3 regions of the Yimella sp. NH-Cas1 genome follow, and region 1 is predicted to be linked to each of the others. Evidence: riboswitches for the same ligand, from Rfam matches in the RefSeq annotation. Region 1 holds a riboswitch; each other region holds the start of a gene.
What was found. Region 1 has a riboswitch for thiamine pyrophosphate ahead of thiM (hydroxyethylthiazole kinase). Riboswitches for the same ligand answer to the same signal wherever they lie in the genome.

Region 1 (5,175 bases):
CCGCGGTGGCTCACCGACGCCCTCTCAGGCGACACAGGACTCATCGACTGATAGGACGCATCCCCTTCGGGGCGCATGGTGTCAAAAGCGCTGGCGCTTCTCGTGCGGAGCACCGGCCTGAGCGCGCCGTTTACCTTGATCAACCCCGGGTCCGGTCTCCCACCGTCCGAGCAACACCACCGGACGGTAGGAGTCTCCAGGGCGGCGACCAGCTCTCGAAAGATCATGATGAGCGCGCGCCCAAGGGCGCACCGACCAATGACCTCAGATGGGCCAGGTCTCCTGCCGGTGGGCGGCGTCCCAGAACATCCACTCGTACTGGGTGGCGCGGTGGAACGCGGTGTGCATGCGCGCCAGTGTGCCGGGGCTGGCCTGGTCGGCGAGGTGGTCCACGATGTCCCGGGCGGTGTCGGTGGCGGCGGTGAAGTCTGGATCGCCGTAGGTGGCGATCCAGTCCCCGTACGGGTGCGTGCTCAGGTCACCGACGGCGGCCTTCAAACGGGTGCCGACGTCGTCGTAGACCCAGAAGCACGGCAGGATGCCGGCCGCGAGGACCGGGTAGTTTCCCGCTGTCGCGAGGCTCAGCAGGTAGGAGGTGTAGGCAACCGTGGTCGGTGAGGGCTCGGCGGCGGTGAGGTCGGTGACGTGGGTGGCGTGCAGCTGCCGCTCGACCTCGACCACCTCCCGCGCGGCCTGCGCCCAGAATGCCATTTCCTCCGACGCCTGGGCCTGAGCGGCGGCCGCGGCCAGGACCCGGCCGTAGTCGGCCAGGTAGAGCGCGTCCTGGGCGAGGTAGTGCCGGAACGTCTCTTCCGCCAGGGTCGCGTCGCTCAGCTGGTGCAACAAGGGCAGCGCGTCGATCGCCTCGCGGACCCTGGCCGTGCGATGCCACGCCACGGTGCTGAACACGCCAGTGTCGTCGTGGTCGCGAATCGTCTCGGGCATGGAGGTGTGTGGGCTGGTCATCGGTCGCTGTCCTTCCAGTCGTTCTCGTCTTTCCAGATGTCGTGGCAGTGGTGCACGGGGCCGGGTCCGTGGCCGATGTGGAGCGCGTCGGCGGCCCGCAGGGTGCCGGTGAGCCAAGTCTTGGCCTGGCGGGTGGCCTCTAGCAGGGACCCGGTGCGCGGGGCGAGTGCGGCGATCGCGGAGGACAGGGCGCACCCGGTGCCGTGGGTGTTGACCGTGGCTACCCGCGGGCCGGTCAGCAGCTGCTCGCCCGCGTCGTCGAGCCACAGGTCGGTGGCGTGTGCGTCGCCGCCGAGGTGGCCCCCTTGACCAGCACCCGCGCGGCGCCCAGCTCCCGGAGCGCGATGGCCTGGGCGCGCATGGTGTCGAGGTCTTCGGCGGGGTCGGCGTCGAGCAGCACGGCGGCCTCGGGGACGTTCGGCGTGATGAGGGAGACGTACGGCAGGAGTTGGCGCATCGGCTCGACGGCGTCCTCGGCCAGCAGCCGGGAACCGGCGGTGGACACCATGACGGGGTCGAGGACCACAACCGGCACCGCGTCGGAGCGCTTGTCGAGGAAGGCGAGGACGGTCTCGATGGTGGCCGCGGAGGCGAGCATCCCGATCTTGGCGGCGTCAACCGCCACGTCGTCTACGAGGGTGTCCAGCTGGGCGCGGACGAAGTCCGCGGGGACGACGTGGACACCGGTGACTCCCTGGGTGGACTGGGCGGTCAGTGAGGTGAGCACCGCGGTGCCGTAGGCACCCAGTGCGGAGAAGGTCTTGAGGTCGCCTTGAATACCGGCCCCGCCGGAGGGATCGGAGCCGGCGATCGTCAGCGCGATCGGTGGGCGGGGGTTCACGGTTGCCCGTCCCACGCGGCCCGCAGGCTCGCGGCCGCCACGGCTGGTTCCTCCGCGGCGCACACCGTCGAGACGACCGCCACGCCGGCGGCGCCGCTGTGGCGCAGCATGCCGGTGCGTTTCGTGGTGATGCCGCCGATGGCGACGACCGGCCACGGGCTCGCGGCGGCCACCGCAGCCACCCCGCCCGGGCCGATCGGAGTGCCGTGGTCAGGCTTGGTCGCCGTCGGCCACACCGGTCCAACGCCGAGGTAGTCCAAGACGCCGTCACCGAGCCCGCGTGCTGTGCGAACCTGCTCGATCGTGCTGACCGACAGCCCGACCATGGCGTCCGGCCCGAGCAACTGCCGGGCCTGAGCAGGCGGCATGTCGCGCTGACCGACGTGGACGCCGTCGGCGCCGATGTCCTGAACGAGGTGGACCCGGTCATCGATAATCAGCGGCACCCCGGTCCCCGCCAGCACCTCGCGGACCGCCACGCCGAGGGCGACGAAGTGGGCGTCGGTGGCGCCCGGGTCACGCAACTGCACCACGGTGACTCCGCCCGCGACCGCAGCCTGCACGGTCGCGGGCACCCCCGTGGGCCGCACAAACCGGTGTCGGTGACCAGGTAGAGGCTGAGGTTCACCGGTCGGCGGGTCACCGGAGCACCACCTTCTCGGTCAGCTCCTGCGGGTTGAGGGTGGCGAGAGAGTCCAGCAGCGCAACGGCGAAGCTCCCCGGCCCGGCGGCACGCTCGGCCGCGACCTCGGCGGCCACGGTGTACGTCGCGGTCGCGGCCGTGGCGGCCAGGAGCGGGTCGTCGGTGGTGGCGGCGAAGGCAGCCATGAGCGCGCCCAGCGCGCACCCACCGCCAGTGACCTGGGTCAACCATCGATGGCCGTTGGCCACCCGCACCAGCCGGGTGCCGTCGGTGAGGTGGTCGACCTCCCCGGAGACCGCGACGATGGTGCCGTGCTCCCGGGCCAGCGCCCGGCCGGCGTCGAGGGCATCCTCGGCGGCGTCGACGCTCTCCGGACCCCGCCCACCGCTGCCCCCACCGGCGAAAGCGAGAATCTCTGAGGGGTTGCCACGGACGAGTGCCGGGGAGGCGTGGGCGAGCAGGTCGACGACAACCCGGCTGCGCCAGGCGAGCCCACCCACCCCGACCGGGTCGAGCACCCACGGGGTGCCGGCCGCCGCGGCGGCACTGACCGCGCCGTGCATCGCAGCCACCGTCGCCTCTTGGGGCGTGCCGAGGTTGACCAGGACCCCGTCGGCGACGGCGGCGAACGGCCCGGCTTCCTCCGGGTTGTCCACCATCGACGGACTGGCGCCGACCGCGAGCAGGACGTTCGCTGTCCACTGAGCGACGACGACGTTGGTCAGGCACTGCACCAGCGGGGCATGCCCGCGCATCGCAGCCAAGGCCTCGCCCACAGCGGCAGCATCGAGTGGGACAGTAGGGACGGAAGAAGGTGCCGACATCGGCGACGTTCCCTTCGCTAGTACGAACTAGATCAGGTTCAACGGGTGTGATCTCAGCCGTACCAGCACGGCACCCCGCGTCATTCACCAGCTTAACATCCGCACCGTTCCCAGCACCGTGCCCTCGCTTCAGCGATCGCAAAAGGGTCGCGCCTCGGACCGTCCGGGCGTGCTGTCACCAGTGCCCGGCTGCGCTACGGCGTTCCTTGGCCGCCGCAGCCCTCACCATGGCGCCTCACCAGACAACGGCTGCGCAACCTTAAAATGTGCAGTCGACTTCGGACACTCGTGCAGTGGACTTCGAAAACTGACATCTGGGGTACACCCCAGTAGGACACATCGGTCATCTCTGCTGGCCGCGCCACAGTGCGTCCGAATGTGTGACTTCGTCTGCTGAATGGCGGGGTTCTTCGGTCGCTTCGTGGCGGGGTCAGGTGACACCGATGACCAGGGTGCTCTGTGCGGCTTCGATGACGTCGTTGGTGATGGTGTCGAGTTCGTTGATCTTCAGGACCCGCTGGATCTGGGGGAAGAGGCGTTCGAGGAGCCGGAAGTTGCCGCGGGTGATCCGTGCGATGGCTGCGATGGCTTGGGCGTCGGTGAAGTCGTCGGGGTCGAGGGTCTTGCCGAGGGATCGCCAGTGTCGCTCGAGGACGAACAGCAGTTCGTCTTGTCCCAGGGGCCGGTACTGGTGGGCGAAGCCGACTCGGCTGTAGAACTGGGGGTAGTGGCTGAACTGCTTCTCCAGGCCGGGCATGCCGATCAGGATCAGGGCGATGTCGTCGCGGTCGTAGCGATCGCGCAGCAGTTCCAGAGCGGCGGGACGCAGTCGTTCGGCCTCGTCGACGATGATCAGCTCCACGTAGTTCCTGCCGTGTCGCCATCCCCAGGCCTCGGGAGTGGCCGTGCCGGGAGGTACGAGGTGCTGCTCGATGCACATGTTGGTGCGGGTGATGGCTTGGGTCAGCTCGTCCTTCAGGGTCCGCGGGGTGGTCAGCACGCTGGGGGTGTAGAGCACGGTGCGGCTCCGGTTCAAGGCGGCGTAGATCTTGGCGTCGTTGTCGGAGCGCGGCCCCCAGTAGGTCAGCAGGTCATGAGCCTTCTCGTAGTGTGCGTAGCGGCGCGCGGAGAGTGTCTTTCCTACGCCGGCTGATCCGAAGCACAAACCGATGGTGTGCCCGCGGCGCACGGCGTCGGCGAACTCGGTGAAGCGGCGGTGCTCCTTGGTGACGATGAAGCGCTGGCTCACCTGAGGTCCTCCTTGTAGATCTTCAACGCCGACCTCGGCGCCGGAGCCGGTGCTTCGGTGATCCGTGGCGTCTCGGTAGGTGCGGCCACGAGGGCGATGCGTTCGTTGATGCCGGCTCGCAGCGCCCGGCGGCGGGCGTTGCGCGCGGCCTGGATCTCCTTGAGGCTGACCTTCTGGTCGTGGTGCTCTTGGTTGACGGCCTTGCAGACGAATTCGTCGTGATCGAAGACGCGGATCTCGGTGATGTCGCGGGGGTCGTAGCGGATCACGACCGAGCGTCCGACGTAGCCGGCCAGAGTTGGCGAGACGTAGCGCAGACCCTGGAAGCGGATGCCATCGCGGCGCACGACGCGGGTCTTGGCGACGGTCAACAGCAGTCTGTCGAGGTCTTCCAGGCTCTCGGGCATTCGGGGCAGCCAGCCATCGGCGATCCACGCGCTGCGCGGGGAGGTTCCGAGCTCGCTGTGCGTGCGGTCGTTGTAGGTGGCCACGAACGCCTCCAGGGCGCTATCGAGGGCGGCCAGGGACAGTTTCGGTGTCGGCCAGGGGTGCCCTTCGGTGATGTGTCCGGGCAGGGTGGCGAGTAGCTCGGTGTTGATGGTGCCGAAGAACCGCTCGATCTTGCCCCGTCCCTGGGGTCGGGCGACGGTGG
Region 2 (5,175 bases), 510 kb from region 1:
CCGTGGGCCGCAGCCGCACTCGATCTCGCAGATCGGTTGTGGCACACAGGATTCGGCCCGATGGAGCAACCGCGCGAGGTTCGCTGACTCACAATTGCGTTGCCGTTCGGCGCCCGCACCGCGCAGTGCACGGGCCCGCAGTGCACGGGTGATCTTCGCCGACCCCGAGGGCAACGAGAGGATCGCTGCGACCCGACCGTCCGGGCGGTGACCTGCGTCTTCACCCGAGGTACAGCTCGCTCCGCGACCATAACCCTGCGAAGTGCCTCAACCCTGCGAAGTGCCTTGCCGCCCGAGGATTTTCGCGAGGGCGTCGAGCACGGAAGGGTCCTCGATGGTCGAGGGCACCTGCGCGTCCTGGCCGTCGGCCATCTGGCGCATCGTCTTGCGAAGGATCTTGCCCGACCGGGTCTTGGGCAGTGCGGCGACGACGTCGACCTGCTGCAGGGTGGCGATGGCGCCGACCTCCTCGCGCACCCGCTGTCCGAGCTCGGTGCGCAACTGTGCGAGCCCGGCGTCGTCGAGGTTGGCCCACTTGTCGCCGGCCTTCAACACGACCAGCGCCCGCGGCACCTGACCCTTCAACGGATCGGCAACACCGATCACCGCACACTCCGCGACCGCGGGGTGGCCGGCCAGCGCCGCTTCGATGCCGCCGGTCGACAAACGGTGGCCGGCCACGTTGAGCACGTCATCGGTACGGCCGAGCACGAACAGGTAGCCGTCGTCGTCGATGTAGCCGCCGTCGCCGGTGAGGTAGTAGCCCGGGTAGGCCGACAGGTACGACGACTCGTACCGGGCGTCGTCCTGCCAGAGTGTCGGGAGTGTGCCGGGCGGGAGCGGCAGCTTGATGCAGACCGCGCCCTCGGTGCCTGGCGGCACCTGTTCACCCATCGAGTCGAGGATCTGCACGTCGTAGCCGGGGGTCGGCACCGCCGCTGATCCCGGCTTGATCGGCAACTGCTCGAGCCCCATCTGGTTGGACGCGATCGGCCAGCCGGTCTCGGTCTGCCACCAGTTGTCGACCACAGGCACCCTGAGCTTGTCGGTGGCCCACTGCCAGGTGTCGGGGTCGAGACGTTCGCCGGCCATGAAGAGGGTGCGGAACGACGACAGGTCGTGGCCGGCCATCAACGCCGCATCCGGGTCTTCCTTCTTGATCGCCCGGAAGGCGGTCGGCGCGGTGAACAACGCCTTCACGCTGTATTCGGCGATGACCCGCCAGAAGGTCGAAGCGTCTGGTGTACCAACGGGTTTGCCCTCGAACACGATCGTCGTGCAGCCGGCGATGAGGGGTCCGTAGACGATGTAGGAGTGGCCGACGACCCACCCCACGTCCGACGCGGTGAACCATACGTCACCCGGTTCCATGCCGTAGACGTTCGTCATCGACCACTGCAGCGCAACCTGGTACCCACCGTGATCGCGCACGATGCCCTTCGGCTTGCCGGTCGTGCCGGAGGTGTAAAGCACGTAGAGGGGGTCGGTTGCCGCGACCGACTCACAGCCCGCCGGCTCGACGGCGCCCGGTTTCATCGCCGTCGCCCAATCGATGTCGCGCTCCCCCGTCTCGGCCTGGAGTTGCGGACGCTGCACCAGCAGTACGCGATCGGGCTTGTGCTCGGCGCGCTCGATCGCCTCATCGACCATCGGCTTGTACGGGATGACGCGGGTCCGCTCCACGCCGCACGACGCGGTGACGACGACCTTGGGCCGCGCGTCGTCGATGCGGGCGGCGAGCTCGGCCGGCGCAAAACCGCCGAACACGACCGAGTGCACCGCACCGATCCGGGCGCAGGCCAGCATCGTGATCACCGCTTCGGGAATCATCGGCAGGTACACGACCACACGATCGCCCTTGCCCACACCGACCGCCTTCAGCACCCCGGCCGCCCGCCCGACCAGATCGAGCAGCTCGGCGTAGCTGTAGCTGCACCGGACCTCGGTGACCGGGCTGTCGTAGATCAACGCCGTCTGGTCGGCCCGGCCCTCGATCACGTGGCGATCGAGCGCGTTGTAACAGATGTTGGTCTGCGCGCCGGGGTACCACCGGTAGAACGGAGGGTTCGTGTCGTCGAGCGCCTGGGTCGGCTTCTTGAACCAGTGCACTGCCGATGCCGCGTCCAGCCAGAAGCCCTCGGGGTCGGCCATGCTGCGCTGATACTCGTCGCTGTAAGCACCCATGGCACGAGTGTGTCATCGGCCACACTCCGGCCGCTGCGACTCGCGCCGGACGGCCCGAACCGGTCGCTCAACGGCGGTCACCACCATCGGTGGAAGTGGTGCACCGGCCCGTGACCGGCGCCGATCTCGAGCGAGTCGGCCGCGCGCAGCGCATCGGTCAGCCAGACCTTTGCGTCGGTCACGGTGGTGTGCCAATCGGGCCGCCGCGGACGCAGCGCGGCGAGCGCGGACGACAAGCTGCAGCCCGTGCCGTGCGTATTGGACGTGCGGATACGCGGGGCTGCGAACCGTTCGAAGCCGTGTGCGTCGACCCACAGGTCGACCGCGTCACCCCCGAGGTGGCCACCCTTGATGAGCACCGCGGGCACACCGAGGTCGAGCAGGCTCCTGGCTTGATCGCGCATCCCCCGCTCGTCGGTCGCAACAGGGGTGGCGGTCAATGCGGCGGCCTCCGACAGGTTCGGTGTCACAACGCTGACAACGGGCAGCAGGTCACGCAGCACAGACGTCACCGACGCGTCGCCGAAGCGGTCTCCGGAGGTTGCGACCAGCACCGGATCGAGCACGATCGGCACCCCGCGATCACGCATGTGCGCGAGCGTCGGGCGGATCACCTCAGCGACCCCCGCTGAGCCCAGGACACCGATCTTCACACCGTCGACACGCACGTCACTCGTCACTGAATCAAGCTGTGCCGCAACGAATTCCGAATCGATTGGTAACACCTTCTGCACACCGATCGTGTTCTGCGCAGTCAGTGCCGTGAGAACGCTCATGCCGTACGCACCGAGTGCGCCGAAGGTCTTCAGATCTGCCTGAATTCCCGCACCTCCACTCGGGTCACTTCCGGCGATCGAGACGACAGCTGGTGGACGGACCATGTGCGACACCGTAAGTGACATGGGTTACGGTGGCGACACCCACACGGGAGCCCTCGGCAGAGGGCTGAGATCGAGCTGACGCCGCTCGGACCGTCCGAACCTGCCCGGGTCATTCCGGCGAAGGAAGTGAGGAGATCTCGATGTCCGAGATTCATCCCAAGCACCGCCTGCACCACCTCGTCGACGGCGACATCTGCGTGCCCGTCACCGCGATCAGCCTCGACGAATCCCCCGACGGCACACCGAATCCCGATGTGCATGTCTACCGCACCGCGGGACCCGGCAGCGATCCTGCCGCCGGCCTACCCGCCACTCGTTCCGGCTGGATCCAAAGCCGCGACGATGTCGAGACCTACGAGGGTCGCGAACGCACCCTGCAGGACGACGGACGCTCCGCCGTCCGTCGCGGCAAAGCTTCCGACGAATGGCGCGGTGAGCGACGAAATCCGTTGCGCGCCAAGCCTGGTCGCACCGTCACCCAGATGCACTACGCGCGTCAGGGCAAAGTGACGGCCGAGATGCGCTACGTCGCGCTGCGCGAGAACGTCGACGTCTCAGTCGTTCGCGAGGAGTTGGCGGCGGGTCGCGCGATCATCCCGTCCAACATCAATCATCCGGAGTCGGAGCCGATGATCATCGGCCGCCGGTTCCTCACCAAGGTGAACGCGAACATCGGCAACTCGGCGGTCACCTCCTCCATCGAGGAAGAGGTCTCCAAGCTCAGCTGGGCGACGCGCTGGGGCGCCGACACGGTCATGGACCTCTCGACCGGCGACGACATCCACACCACCCGCGAGTGGATCGTCCGCAACTCCCCCGTGCCGATCGGCACGGTGCCGATCTACCAGGCCCTGGAGAAGGTCGACGGACGCGCCGAGGCCCTCACTTGGGAGATCTTCCGCGACACCGTGATCGAGCAGGCCGAACAGGGGGTCGACTACATGACGATCCACGCCGGGGTGCTCCTGCGGTACGTCCCGCTCACCGCCGAACGCGTCACCGGAATCGTCAGTCGTGGCGGGTCGATCATGGCCGGCTGGTGCCTGGCACACCACGAGGAGTCGTTCCTCTACACCCACTTCGACGAGCTGTGCGAGATCTTCGCCCAGTACGACATCGCATTCAGCCTCGGCGACGGACTGCGTCCCGGATCGGTGGCCGATGCGAACGACGAGGCCCAGTTCTCCGAACTGCGGACCCTGGCCGAACTCACCGAGCGCGCCTGGGCGCACGACGTGCAGGTGATGGTCGAGGGCCCGGGACACGTGCCCCTGCACCTCGTGCCGGAAAACGTTGAACTGCAACAGGAATGGTGCCACGGAGCGCCGTTCTACACGCTCGGTCCGCTGGTCACCGACATCGCGCCGGGATACGACCACATCACCTCCGCGATCGGTGCCGCAGTCATCGCCCAGCACGGCACGGCGATGCTGTGCTATGTCACCCCCAAGGAGCACCTGGGCTTGCCCAACCGAGATGACGTGAAGACCGGGGTCATCACCTACAAGATCGCGGCGCACGCGGCCGATGTCGCCAAGGGACACCCCGGAGCGCGCGTGCGCGACGACGCCTTGTCGAAGGCACGCTTCGAGTTCCGCTGGCACGACCAGTTCGCGCTCTCGCTCGACCCCGACACAGCGATCGCCTTCCATGACGAGACGCTGCCGGCCGAAGGCGCCAAGACGGCGCACTTCTGTTCGATGTGCGGACCGAAGTTCTGCTCGATGCGAATCAGTCAGGACATCCGGGATCAACACAAGTCGGCAATGGATGGGATGCGGGACAAGTCCCGGGAGTTCATCGAGCTCGGCGCCAGCGTCTACGTCGACGCGGCCCAGTGAGCGCAGCGGTCACCGACCGCGAACACACCGACCCCCTCTCCCCGCAGGGCCGCGCCGCCCTGCGGGGCGGAGTGGCCGGCAATTTCGTGGATCAGGTCCACATCTTCCTGCCCCTCGTCGCGCTGGCCCCTGCCCTTCCGGCCATCACCGGCCCGCACGGTGGCACTGCCGGCGCGACGATCGTCGTGATGGCGATGCTGCTGGGACGACCCGTGGGTGGCGTCGTCTTCGGCCGGCTCAGCGACCGGTTCGGACGCACCCGAACCGCG
Region 3 (5,175 bases), 1.2 Mb from region 1:
ACGACGGCCGGACGCAACGCCGGCAGAGTGACGGTTCGCAGCACCGTCCACGGACTCGCGCCGAGCGAGGCCGCAGCCTCGGCCTGCCGTGGATCGAGCGACTGCCAGCGTCCGCCGACGGTGCGCACGACCACCGCGATGTTGAAGAACACCAGGGCGGCGAGAATCGCCTGCCACGAGCCGTCCCAACCCAGGAAACCCAAGGGACCGGACGTCGACAGCAGGCTGCGGAACGCGATGCCGACCACGACGGTCGGCAGCACGAAGGGCATCACCAGCAGCCCGCGCACCAGCCCCGTCAGCGGCAGTTTCAGCCGGTAGGTGACGTACGCGATCGGCACGCCGAGCAGCACGGTGCTGAGCGTCGCGAGCGAGCTGATCCACACAGTGAACCAGACGACGCGGCGGGTGCGTGGCCGCGTCAGGACGTCACGTACCGCGTCCAAGGACCATTGCCCGTCGAGGTGCAGGCCTCGGGCGACCATCGCCGACACGGGCAGCAGGAAGAACACCGCCAGGAAGGCCAGCGGGATCAGTGCTGCGAGCGCCGGAACGAGCGATCGCCCGAGGCGAGTACGCATCACCCGGAGACGGCGTCCTGCCAGCGGCGCAGCCAGTCGTCCCGGTTCTTCGTGATCTTCGTGGGGTCGACGTGCAACGGCTTGTCCGGCACCTTGACCGCGGTCTGCCAGGCGTCGGGCAGCTTCACCTGATCATCGACCGGGAAGACGTACATGTTCTTCGGCATCGACGCCTGGAACTTCTTGCCGAGCATGAAGTCGATGAACGCCTTCGCGCCGGGCTCGTTCTTCGCGCCCTTCAGCACGCCGGCGTACTCGACCTGCCGGAAGCAGGAGTCCGTCATGGCGGACGTCGTCGGCTTGCCGTCCTTGATCGTGTCGGCGGGAGAAGTGTTGTACGACAACACGATCGGACGCGTCCCCTTGCCGCCGCCGGCGGTGTAGTCGACGCCCCACGCGTCGCTCCAACCGCTGGTGACCTTCACGCCGTTCGCCTTGAGCTTCTTCCAGTAGTCCTGCCAACCGTCGTCGCCGTACTTCGCGACAGTGGCGAGCAGGAAGGCCATACCGGGCGAGGACGTCGCGGCACCGGGCGTGACGAAGAGGTCCTTGTACTCGGGCTTGGTGAGGTCGTCCAGGCTTTGCGGCTTCGCCTTTTTCTTCGCGGCGAACCAGGCGTCGTCGACGTTGACGCACACGTCACCGAAGTCGATCGGAGCGAGCGACTGCGCGGCTTCGCCGGGCAACGCGTACTTCGATGCGCTCTTCGGGAGTGCCTTCGGTTCGTTGGCGGCGAGGGCGCCGGAATCGATGACCCGGGAAGCGAAGGTGTTGTCGATGCCGAACACGACGTCGCCCGTCGGGTTGCCCTTGGCGAGTACGACCGAGTTGGCGAGCTTGCCCGCGTCCCCGGAGGCGAGCACCTGCAGTTGGTATCCCGTGGTCTTGGTGAACTCGGCCTGCACGTCCTTGGGGATCACGAACGACTCGTGAGTGACGAGCTTGACGGTCGTGACCTTGCCGGACGATGTCGCTGCGGGCTTGTCGTCGCCGGTGGTCGAGCAGCCGGCGATGGCCAGGGCGAGGGTGCCGCAGCACGCGGTGGTGAAGGTTCTCCGGAACAACTGATCCTCCTCGGATGCAAGGAGGGGCTCGACTTCCTACACCGGTACTAACCGGATCAGGTTCGAGGGTCTGCGGCCCGATCGCCGCACTCTCAGCGCACCGTGCGCTCCCCTGTCGTTTCCGCATCGGACGCTACACCGTCTCGCCGGCGTCTTGTCGGCGGCCGTTCCATGCGGCCGGGATCACAGCCCGAATCATCGGGCGCGCAAACGTGCAAGCCGGGCGAAACATGGCAGGCTCTGACCAGACAAATCGACCCGACCGGCCGGTGACGGCCGCTGACTTGGAGGAACTCATGGGCTCTGTGGTGTGGAAGATCGTCGCGGCTGCGGCCGGTGTGGCGGCAACTCAGATCGCCAACAAGGTCACCAACCAGGGTTGGCACGCAGTCACCGGACAGCCGGCGCCGGTCGGCAAGCACGACCCGAACTACTCCGCCAAGGAGACCGCGCTGTTCGTCCTGCTCGCCGCCGCCGTCGCGCAGGGTGTGCGTGCGCTGGGTGAGCGCAAGGCCGCCGAATTCTGGACCAAGACCGCCGGTCACCCGCCGCAGGTCGTCGTCAAGGAGCACCAGAAGGCGCTGGAGAAGGCAACGAAGAAGGCCGCCAAGAAGGCCTGACCAACAGCCTCACGTCCGGCCAACCGGGTCGCTTCTGGCCGCCCGGGCCGCGACGCTGCTGTCGGCGCGGCCCGTCGTGATCTGGAATCTGTATGTCCGGACGTGGTCCGCGTCAGCTCCACAGATCCCGCGCCGCACGCGGGTGGTGGTCGGACAGTTGGTTCCACCACGAGTACCGCGATGCCGCGGCGGCCACGTGTGCTTCGCTGCCGTCCACCCGGTCAGCGGCTCGTAGGTCGGCAGCGCCAGAGCGACCGCGTTCCCGGCTGCGACATAGGGCCAGTAGTCCGACAAGCCTTGTCGTCCATAGGGCGCACGCAGCTTGACATGTGCCTCCCGCCGCGGAATCCCCCGCTCGCAGCGGGAGGCACAGCCATGTGCTCACGCCTCCCACGGAGTCCCGACCCCACGGGACTCGTCGAACACCAGCCAGGTGCGGGTGCCCAGGACGCCCGGGATGGCCTGGATGCGTTCGAGGACGAGCGTGCGCAGCGAGGCATTGTCGGGCGCGTGCACCTGGACGAGGACGTCGAAGTCCGAACCCATGAGCGAGATGGTGTCCAGATAGGGCAACGTCGCGAGTTCCTCGCTGACCCGGCGCCAGGTGTTCTGCTCGATGTTGATCGCCACGTACGCCGTGGTGGTCAGGCCGGCCGCCGCCGGATCGATGGCGATCGTGAAGCCGGTGATCACTCCTCGTTCACGCAATCGCTCGATGCGCGCGTAGGCCCCGGCCCGACTCAGATGCAGCTTCTCGGCAAGCGCTCGCACGGACAGCCGGGAATCCTCGCGCAACGCCGCCAGGATGCGTGAATCAACCACGTCCAGGGCCGCTGCCGATCGTCCAGCCGTCGGTGCGGAGCGTGCATCACTACTGGACGAATTGACCTTGTCTTCGGCATTCATGAGCCGATCATCCACTCCTTTGTGCCGAACTTGAGCCAGTCGGCCCGGATAGCGACGATAGTGTGATGCAGACCACAGTCCATGATCCGGCGATCGAGGACCTCCTGCCCTCGGCCCGACCGGTGCAGCTGATCGACCCGACCGGCGCCGAGGTCACCCAGACCGGCACCCGTCGTCCTTATGTCATGCCGGACGCCGACCGGCTCCAGGACGTCTGGCGGCACATGGTGATCGGACGCCGCTTCGATCTGCAGGCGACCGCTCTGACCAAACAGGGTCGGCTGGCGGTCTATCCGTCCTCGCGTGGCCAGGAGGCCTGCCAGGTCGCTGCGATCCGTGCGCTCACCGAGCGCGACTGGATGTTCCCGACCTATCGCGAGTCGATGGCTCTGGTGACCCGCGGCATCGACCCGGTCGAGGTGCTGACCCTGCTGCGCGGCAGCGCGCACTGCGGGTACGAGCCGATGAAGCACCGCACGGCCGCCCAGTGCACTCCGCTGGCGACGCAACTGGTGCACGCGGCCGGCACGGCCTACGGTCTCAAACGTCGCGGTGAGGACTCCGTCGCGCTCGGCTTCATCGGCGACGGTGCGACCAGCGAGGGCGATTTCCACGAGGCGCTGAACTTCGCGGCGGTCTTCGATGCGCCCGCGATCTTCTTCGTGCAGAACAACAAGTACGCGATCAGCGTCCCGCTCGCCAAGCAGACGAAGGCACCGTCGTTGGCGTACAAGGGAATCGGCTACGGCGTGACCAGCGAGCAGGTCGACGGCAACGACCCGGCCGCGGTGCTCGCCGTCATGGACGCGGCGCTCGAGCACTGCCGCACCGGCAAGGGTCCGTTCCTCATCGAGGCGCACACCTACCGCATGGACGCACACACCAACGCCGACGACGCGACCCGCTACCGCTCCGGCGACGAGGTCTGCGCCTGGCTCGACCGTGACCCGATCGCGCGTCTCGAGGCGTACTTGCGTTCACGCGGACTGCTCAACGACGACCAGGCCAACGCGGTCCGCCAGGAGGCCGAAGCGTTGGCGTCCGACCTGCGAGACCGCATGAACGCCGACCCCGTTGTCGACCCGATGTCCTTGTTCGACAACGTTTTCCAGTCCACGACGCCTCAGGTTGAGGACGCCCGCGCCATGGTCGTCCGCGAACTGCAGGCCGCCGACGAGGTGACCCGATGACCACCATCGACGCTCCTGCCCGCACCAGCTCGCTGACCTTCGCGAAGGCGATCAACCAGGCGCTGCGCGATGCGATGACCGAGAACGACGACGTCCTGGTCTTCGGTGAGGACGTCGGCACCCTCGGCGGCGTCTTCCGCATCACCGACGGGTTGACCCGCGACTTCGGCGAGGACCGCTGCTTCGACACGCCGTTGGCTGAGTCCGGCATCGTCGGGTTCGCGATCGGCCTGTGTTACACCGGTTTCCGGCCCGTGGTCGAGATGCAGTTCGACGCGTTCGCCTACCCGGCGTTCGAACAGATCGCTTCTCACGTCGCGAAGATGCACAACCGCACCGCCGGCAATGTCACGCTGCCGATGGTCATCCGGGTGCCCTACGCCGGCGGCATCGGTGGGGTCGAGCACCACTGCGACTCCTCCGAGGGCTACTACGCGCACACGCCCGGCCTGAAGGTCTACACCCCGGCCACGCCGCAGGACGCATACTGGATGCTGCGCCAGGCGATCGCCGATCCCGACCCGGTGATCTTCATGGAGCCGAAGGTCCTCTACTGGAGCAAGGCGGACGTCGACACCCAGACTCCCTCGGCACCTGTCGGTCAGGCCGCCGTGCGCCGGCCGGGCAAGGAGGTCACCCTGGTGGCCTACGGTCCCTCGCTGCCGGTGTCGCTGAAAGCGGCCGAAGCAGCCGCCGAAGAGGGTTACGACGTCGAGGTCGTCGATCTGCGCAGCATCGTCCCGTTGGACGACAAGACGGTCATGGAGTCGGTGCGGCGTACCGGGCGCTGCGTGGTGGTGAGCGAAGCGCAGGG

Region 2: another riboswitch for thiamine pyrophosphate. It lies ahead of thiC (phosphomethylpyrimidine synthase ThiC); the one in region 1 lies ahead of thiM (hydroxyethylthiazole kinase).
Region 3: another riboswitch for thiamine pyrophosphate. It lies ahead of MF407_RS01205 (thiamine ABC transporter substrate-binding protein); the one in region 1 lies ahead of thiM (hydroxyethylthiazole kinase).

The regions. Positions count from the first base shown of each region.
Region 1 is NZ_JAKSGG010000003.1:1,374,411-1,379,585, forward strand. Features, by position in the region: gene MF407_RS06915 (HAD-IIA family hydrolase) at 1-51, shown strand, start outside; gene MF407_RS06920 (TenA family protein) at 265-966, opposite strand; partial or broken gene thiD (bifunctional hydroxymethylpyrimidine kinase/phosphomethylpyrimidine kinase) at 963-1,822, opposite strand; gene thiE (thiamine phosphate synthase) at 1,804-2,382, opposite strand; gene thiM (hydroxyethylthiazole kinase) at 2,447-3,226, opposite strand; TPP riboswitch at 3,266-3,362, opposite strand; gene MF407_RS06940 (AAA family ATPase) at 3,705-4,523, opposite strand; gene MF407_RS06945 (Mu transposase C-terminal domain-containing protein) at 4,520-5,175, opposite strand, start outside.
Region 2 is NZ_JAKSGG010000003.1:868,960-874,134, reverse strand. Features, by position in the region: gene MF407_RS04550 (hypothetical protein) at 1-87, shown strand, start outside; gene MF407_RS04545 (acetate--CoA ligase) at 268-2,184, opposite strand; gene thiD (bifunctional hydroxymethylpyrimidine kinase/phosphomethylpyrimidine kinase) at 2,262-3,065, opposite strand; TPP riboswitch at 3,099-3,208, shown strand; gene thiC (phosphomethylpyrimidine synthase ThiC) at 3,206-4,906, shown strand; gene MF407_RS04530 (MFS transporter) at 4,903-5,175, shown strand, end outside.
Region 3 is NZ_JAKSGG010000003.1:169,504-174,678, reverse strand. Features, by position in the region: gene MF407_RS01210 (iron ABC transporter permease) at 1-581, opposite strand, end outside; gene MF407_RS01205 (thiamine ABC transporter substrate-binding protein) at 581-1,645, opposite strand; TPP riboswitch at 1,662-1,769, opposite strand; gene MF407_RS01200 (DUF4235 domain-containing protein) at 1,942-2,265, shown strand; gene MF407_RS01195 (Lrp/AsnC family transcriptional regulator) at 2,647-3,171, opposite strand; gene MF407_RS01190 (thiamine pyrophosphate-dependent dehydrogenase E1 component subunit alpha) at 3,237-4,361, shown strand; gene MF407_RS01185 (alpha-ketoacid dehydrogenase subunit beta) at 4,358-5,175, shown strand, end outside.